3 regions of the Streptomyces sp. NPDC059909 genome follow, and region 3 is predicted to be linked to each of the others. Evidence: riboswitches for the same ligand, from Rfam matches in the RefSeq annotation. Region 3 holds a riboswitch; each other region holds the start of a gene.

The links. A riboswitch is a leader RNA that binds a small molecule or an ion and turns the genes downstream of it on or off. The one in region 3 is predicted to bind cyclic di-AMP.
Region 1: another riboswitch for cyclic di-AMP. It lies ahead of ACFV9O_RS13750 (transglycosylase family protein); the one in region 3 lies ahead of ACFV9O_RS27170 (peptidoglycan DD-metalloendopeptidase family protein).
Region 2: another riboswitch for cyclic di-AMP. It lies ahead of ACFV9O_RS24370 (M23 family metallopeptidase); the one in region 3 lies ahead of ACFV9O_RS27170 (peptidoglycan DD-metalloendopeptidase family protein).

What each region holds. Positions count from the first base shown of each region.
Region 1 is NZ_JBHWKX010000016.1:16,084-18,340, reverse strand. Features, by position in the region: gene eno (phosphopyruvate hydratase) at 1-29, opposite strand, end outside; gene ACFV9O_RS13750 (transglycosylase family protein) at 341-1,012, opposite strand; cyclic di-AMP (ydaO/yuaA leader) riboswitch at 1,016-1,216, opposite strand; gene ACFV9O_RS13745 (transglycosylase family protein) at 1,498-2,257, opposite strand, start outside.
Region 2 is NZ_JBHWKX010000037.1:52,611-54,867, forward strand. Features, by position in the region: gene ACFV9O_RS24365 (PP2C family protein-serine/threonine phosphatase) at 1-668, shown strand, start outside; cyclic di-AMP (ydaO/yuaA leader) riboswitch at 883-1,018, shown strand; gene ACFV9O_RS24370 (M23 family metallopeptidase) at 1,030-2,088, shown strand.
Region 3 is NZ_JBHWKX010000047.1:1,327-3,583, forward strand. Features, by position in the region: gene ACFV9O_RS27170 (peptidoglycan DD-metalloendopeptidase family protein) at 1-980, opposite strand, end outside; cyclic di-AMP (ydaO/yuaA leader) riboswitch at 985-1,139, opposite strand; partial or broken gene ACFV9O_RS27175 (alpha-galactosidase) at 1,478-2,257, opposite strand, start outside.

The DNA.
Region 1 (2,257 bases), on a different contig from region 3:
ACGACGACGTCGATGGACGGCACGAGCATCTCCTTCTGGGATGTGACGCTGGTTGTGCAGGGTCGCTTTGGCCTTGCGACATGAGCCTATCCGGCCCAGGGGCATCGGTCGGCCGGTGCCCGCCCCGTGGGACGAAAAAGGGCACGAAGCAGACAGAAACCCCGGCCCGGCGCGTACGGGGGAAGGCGCGCCGGACCGGGGGGCTCGGGGGACGGGGGTGCGTGCGTCCGGTGGTCCGCCGGGTCCACCGGGTCACGGGAGCCCGTGGGGAGCGACTACGGGAGTCCTGGGGGCCGGGTCGGGGAGCCCCGGTCCCGGGACCGTTCCCGGAGTCGGGCCGTCAGCTCAGGTGGAGCTTCTGGCCGGGGTGGATGACGTCCGCGTCGTCGATGACGTCCTTGTTCAGGTCGAACAGCTTCTTCCAGCCGCCCTTGACCTTCTCGGCCTCGGCGATCTTGCCGAGGGTGTCACCGGCCTTGACCGTGTACTCGCCGTCGCCCTTCTTGACCGGGGCGGCCGGGCGCGCGGAGCGGGTGGTCGGGGCCTCGGCACGCTTCGGCGCCGGGGCGGGGGTCTCGGCCTTGGGGGCGGCGGGCTTCGGGGCGGCCTCGGCGGCGCCACCGGTGTACGCGGCATTGGACAGGCCCACGCCGCAGTGCGGCCACGCGCCCTTGCCCTGGCCGGCCAGGACCTTCTCGGCGATCGTGATCTGCTGGGCCTTCGTGGCCCGGTCGGCGGTGGCGGCATACGCCGTGCCGCCGTACGCGGCCCAGGTGGAGGCCGAGAACTGCAGGCCGCCGTAGAAGCCGTTGCCCGTGTTGATGGACCAGTTGCCGCCGGACTCGCACTGGGCGACCGTGTCCCACTCGGAGGCGGTGGCGGCGGACGCCGTGCCGGCGACCACGAGCGGCGCGGCTATCGCGGCACCAGCGACACCGGCGAGCGTGACGATACGGGCGGACCGCTGGAGAACGGTCGGGCGACGGTGCTTGACCTTGCCGGAGTGCAGCATGGAGATTCCCCTCACCGACGCCTGCGAGGTGAGCTGTCGGGTTCGGGCCGATGGGGTGTCCCCGGTTCCGCCAGGAACCAGAGGACGAGTTGCCCGGCCGCGCGATCCTGCGCGCGGCTTCACCCCAAGCCGTGACCGTCCCTCATCGGGCGGACGCGGCACTTACCTTGGGTCCCCCGCTCCTGCCTACGGCGCTTGACGCGTCGACTGTTCCCTTCGACCGACGGCAGGATTCGGCGTGACGGTCGAGGGGGCCCGCGGTGGCGAGCGGTTCAGACCGTAAACGCACTTCTCCCCGATGTTCAAAGACGAACATCGGGGAGAAATCGCCCGTAACCACCTCGGACAGATGTCCGTTTTCGCAGGTGAGAGGCGGGATGACCGGACTTGACAGGCGCAACACGCCAGTTGACCGGAAGAGACCCATGTCTCACTTGCGCGGAAGGGGACATAAGTGCTCGAAATACAGCTGGCGCCAGCCCGGACTACTTCTCCAACTTCCCCTTCTCCAGGCCCAGATCGAGGCTCTGGCCAGGAAGGATGAGGTCGGGGTCGGAGCCGACGGTCTCCTGGTTCGCCTCGTACAGCGCGGGCCAGCCGCCGGGCAGCTCGTTCGCATCCGCTATCGCCCACAGGTTGTCGCCGGGGCGGACGGTGTACTCATCTGCCGCCGTGGCGCCGCCTCGTGCCGATGCGTCATCTCGTGAGGCATGACGACCAGAATCACGGTCATTGCCCGAATTGCCCGCCTCTTCCTCATTGGTGGCGGGGGTGCCGCGGTGCTTCCCGGAGCCGCCTTCGGCGTCGGCACCGGTGCCGCTGGTCACATCCTGGGTGGGGGCGGTCGACTCGGGAGTGGCGGACGGCTCGCCCGCGCCCTGCCCGGACCCCTTCGACTGCCCGGGCGCGGGCGAGGCCGAAGGAGACGTCACGGCGTCGGCCCCGTCGCCGAACGACGGCGGATCCACCTCGTCGTCCTGCGAGCCGGCCGTGTCGCTCTTGGCGGTGCCGGGCGTCACGCCCGGGTCGACCTTGGCCTTGGACCCACCGGTCGCGAGGCCGGTGATCACGGCGCAGCTCGGCCACGCCGTCGGACCCTGCGCGGCGAGGACCTTCTCGGCGACCGCGATCTGCTGCGAGCGGCTGGCGAGGTCGGCGCGCGGCGCGTACGCCGTACCGCCGAACTCCTCCCAGGCGTCCTGGGAGAGCTGCAGTCCGCCGTAGTAGCCGTTGCCGAGGTCGGCA
Region 2 (2,257 bases), on a different contig from region 3:
TGCAGGACACTCCCTACGGGGTGCGGCTGGTGGTCGGGGACGTACGGGGGAAGGGGCTGAACGCGGTGGAGACGGTGGCCATCGTGCTCGGGGCGTTCCGCGAGGCGGCCGAGCAGGAGCCCTTGCTGGAGGGGGTCGCGCAACGACTGGAGCGGGCGCTGGGGCGGGAGGGCACGAGGCGCTCGGGGCTCGATGTGTTCGAGGGATTCACCACCGCCGTGCTCGCCGAGATCCCACGGGGCGACGGACACGTGCGGGTGGTCAACCGGGGCCATCCGCCGCCGCTCGTCCTCCACACGGACGGAATGCTGGTCGTGCTGGAGCCGAGCGTGCCCGCGCTGCCGCTCGGCATGGGCGGTCTCGGCACCTGGCCCGACCGGGTGGACGAGGCGGCGTTCCCGGCGGGGGCCACGCTGCTGCTCTACACGGACGGGCTGTCCGAGGCGCGCGACGCGCACGGCGTCTTCTACGATCCGCGCGAACGGCTGGGCGGCCGGATCTTCCCCGGCCCAGAGGAACTGCTGGATGCGGTCGTCGCCGACGTACTGCGGCACACGGGCGGCGCATCGACGGACGACATGGCGCTGCTGGCGGTCAGCCGGCCGGAGGAGCGGCGGCCGAAACGGCGCCGGACGATGCCGGTGGTCCCCCATCGCGACGGAACGTAATCGAAAGAGAGCCCTCCGCATAACATTTGATGCGCCGTCAGAAAGTGTGGGTCGGGTGAGGTGGGGTCAACTCGCCCGTTTCTCCCCTCTTGTGGCCGGTAAGTCCAGGCCAATGTCGTTAATGATCAGTGGGAACGGCTTGGAATAGGGCCCTGGTGTCTATTAACGTTCGATAACGCAGCGCGGTCGTCCCAGCCGTCGCAAGAGACGGCACCGTGCGCATGCGCCGAATCCCGCAAGGGAACCGGGGAACCACCAATTGGGGTGAATCGGGCACTTCCTGGTGCTCGTAGGAGACCTTCCTGCTCCGAACCCGTCAGCTAACCCGGTAGGCGAGAAGGAAGGAAAGGAGCACGCCTCCGTGGCGTCCAACGAGCCTGCCCTCCAAGAGCCGCCCACCACCGAGTGGGTTCCCACCGCAGAGTGGGGCCCCGCCGCCGGGACGGAGGAGTGGAACCCGACCGAGGAGTCCGTCCGGCCGGTCCGTGGCAGGCACCGCGTTGTCAAGCAGCGCAACGGTCTCGCCAGGAGCTCCACCGTCCTCGGTGTCGGCGTCATCGCCGCGGTCGGCGCGGGCGGCATGGCCACCGCGCAGGACAAGCCCGCGGTCTCCATATCCCTTCCCGACACCATCACGGACAACCTTCCGGACGCCAAGTCGCTGCCGGGCGTGGGCTCCCTGATCTCCGGGGAGTCCGACGAGCAGGACGGCAACGGGAACGAGGCGCCGCTCACCGCCCTCTCCGTCGCCGACACGGCGTCCGCCAAGGGCGGCGAGGAGAGCGCCACCGGCGCGGGCGAGGCACTGCGCGCCCGCATCCTCCAGCAGGCCGAGCAGCAGCAGGCCGAGGCCGACGCCGAGGCGAAGGCGGCCGCGGAGAAGGCGGCCGCCGAGAAGGCTGCGGCGGAGGCGAAGGCCCAGCAGACCGCGGCCGAGGCCGAGGCCGCGGAGGCGAAGCGGCTGGCCGAGGAGGAGGCGGCGCGCAAGGCGGAGGCCGAGCGGCTCGCCAAGCTCGCCGCGAGCTACGCACTGCCGACGTCCTCGTACACGATCACGTCGACCTTCGGCCAGGCCGGCTCGATGTGGTCCTCCGGCTACCACACCGGTCTGGACTTCGCGGCGCCCACGGGCACGCCGGCGAAGGCCGTGCACGGAGGCACCGTCAAGTCGGCGGGCTGGTCCGGGTCGTACGGCTACCGCATCGTCCTGGAGCTCGAGGACGGCACCGAGATCTGGTACTGCCACCTGTCGTCGATGACCGTCGGCGTGGGGCAGACCGTCACGACGGGCGAGACGATCGGCCGCGTCGGCGCGACCGGCAATGTCACCGGCCCGCACCTGCACCTGGAGGTGCACACCGCGGGTGGCGACGGAGTGGACCCGGCGGCGTGGCTGCGGGACAAGGGCCTCACCATCTGAGGCGTCGCTTCATCGCTTGGTCGATTCACCGAGTCGTCGGCTCAGTGAATCGCCGGTTGGCCAGGTGGCCGGTTCTCCGGTTCGCCCGACGACTCTCGATGCTCGAGTGCACGTTTCGCGTTGGCGTTCACGTTCACAGCGGCCTCGCCTGAACCCGGCTGCCCGCATC
Region 3 (2,257 bases):
CCGTAGTTCGGGGTGGTGCGGATCTCGAAGTGCAGGTGCGGCCCGGTGGAGTTGCCGGTGGAGCCGGAGAGGCCGATCTGCTGCCCGCCGCTCACGCTCTCGCCGGACGAGACCGCGAGGGAGGAGAGGTGGGCGTACTGCGAGTACGTGCCATCGTTGTGCCGGATGACGACCTGGTTGCCGTACGCGCCGGCCCAGCCGGCCGAGACGACGGTGCCGGCGCCGACGGCCTTGACGGAGGTGCCGGTGGCAGCGGCGAAGTCGACACCGGTGTGGTAGCCGCTGGACCACATGGCCCCGGCGGTGCGGTAGGCGGTGGTGATGCTCGCGTCGACGGGGGCCGCGAAGTAGTCGGAGAGGCTGCGCTGCGGGGCGGCGGCCGGGGCAGCGGCGGGCGCTTTGGCGGCTGCGGAGCCGGACTCGGCGCGGGCCTGCGTGCGCTCGGCCTTCGCGGGAGCCTCGGCCTTGGCCGGAACCTCGGCCCGCACCTTCGTCTTCGCCTCCGCGGGAGCCTCGGCCTTGGCCGGAACCTCGGCCCGCACCTTCGTCTTCGCCTCCGCGGGAGCCTCGACCTTGGCCGGAGCCTCGGCCGGGGCCTTCGCCTGGGCCTTGGCGCCGATGGTGAGCTTGAGGCCCGGGTGGATCAGCGACGGGTTCTCGCCGACGGCCGCGCGGTTGTCCGCGTACAGCTTCTTCCAGCCGCCGTCGATGTCCTGCTCCACGGCGATCTTGGACAGGTAGTCGCCCACCACGACCGTGTAGGTCTTGGCGGCCTTCCCCGCCTTCGGCGTCTGCGGGGCGGCCTTCTGGGCGACGGTGGCGACATGCTCGCGGGTCACGGTGGGCGCGGACGCCTCCGCGGCGTGTGCACCTGCGGCGCCGATGAGCGGGACTGCGATGGCGGCGCCACCCGTGCCCGCGGCGACGAATCCGCGCGTGATCGGGTTGGTCCTCGGACGGCGATGCTTGCCCTTGGGCATGGCGAATTCCTCTCCGGCGCCTACGAGGTGAGCTGTCGGGTTCGGGCTGGAGATGCCCGGTCGCGCTTGCACGCGACTTGACCCCTAGCCGTCCGGAACTCCGGACCGGCGAACTACCTGGGTCCCCCGCTCCTGCCACGCGTGGGGTGGGTGCGTATTCCGGTCGGCGGCAGGATTAGGCGGTCCGACCGGATTGCGGCGACCGTAAGCGAGCAAATCGGCGGGTACAAGCCTCCCCATTGACCCGACATTCACCCAGTCCCTGGCAAGAGGGACTTCCCGGTCACCCTCCGTCGATCGGGGATCCCTGATTTCCTTACCCGCAAGGGGAATTGATGACGGGACACGGCAACAGACCGTCACGAATATGATCCCGCTCACGCAACGACGCCCATCTCCCTGGCAATCGGGGCGTGTTCTGCTAAAGCATTTGAATTCGGACAGAAGCCCCATTAAAGGCATATGACGAGCCAGGTCCGACTTAGCAAACGGAAGGGTCAGATCCGGCCGATCCGACGCCTCAGCCGCAGCACGACCGCATCGAGATCACCGCGCAGCCCCGTGTCCATTCCGTGATGCAGCAGCACCGCACCCCGGTACGCCGTCTCCGTGTCCAGGCACTCGTACGCCGCCGCCGGATCGAGCCCCCGCAGCCTGATCGCGGGCGGCCGCTCTCCGTAGTGCTGAGCCTGCAGCCACGCCAGGACGACGATCTCGTCGCCGCGTATGTACTGCACGGCGCTCAGCCCGCCCTCCGGCGGCCGCAGCCGGTGGAGCGCGCCGTGCTGCACGACCGGCCTGATCTTCTTGTAGAGAGCCACCCAGCCGCGGGCCTCGGTCAGCTCGTCCTCGCTCCATCGCGTGAGGTCGCCCCCGACGCCCAGCACCCCGGCCATCGCGCTGACGAAACGGAACCGCAGGGAGCTGTTGAGCTGCACATTAGGGCTGTCCGTCACCCAGGCCGCCAAGGTGGGCGCGGTAAAGATCACTGTCGGCGTTGACCATCTCCGGCTCGACCCAGATCCCGAACCGCATGCCCAGCGCGTGCACTTCCTCGGCGAGCGGCTTCAGCCCCTGCGGGAAGCGGTCCGGGTTCGGCGTCCAGTCGCCGAGCCCCGCCCGGTCGCTGGTGCGCTTCCCGAACCAGGCGTCGTCCACCACGAAGAGCTCGACCCCGATCCCGGCGGCCCGGCGCGCCAGGGCCCGCTGCTGCTCCTCCGAGATGTCGAAGCCGGTGGCCTCCCAGGAGTTGTAGAGGACCGGCCGGGAGGCCCGCG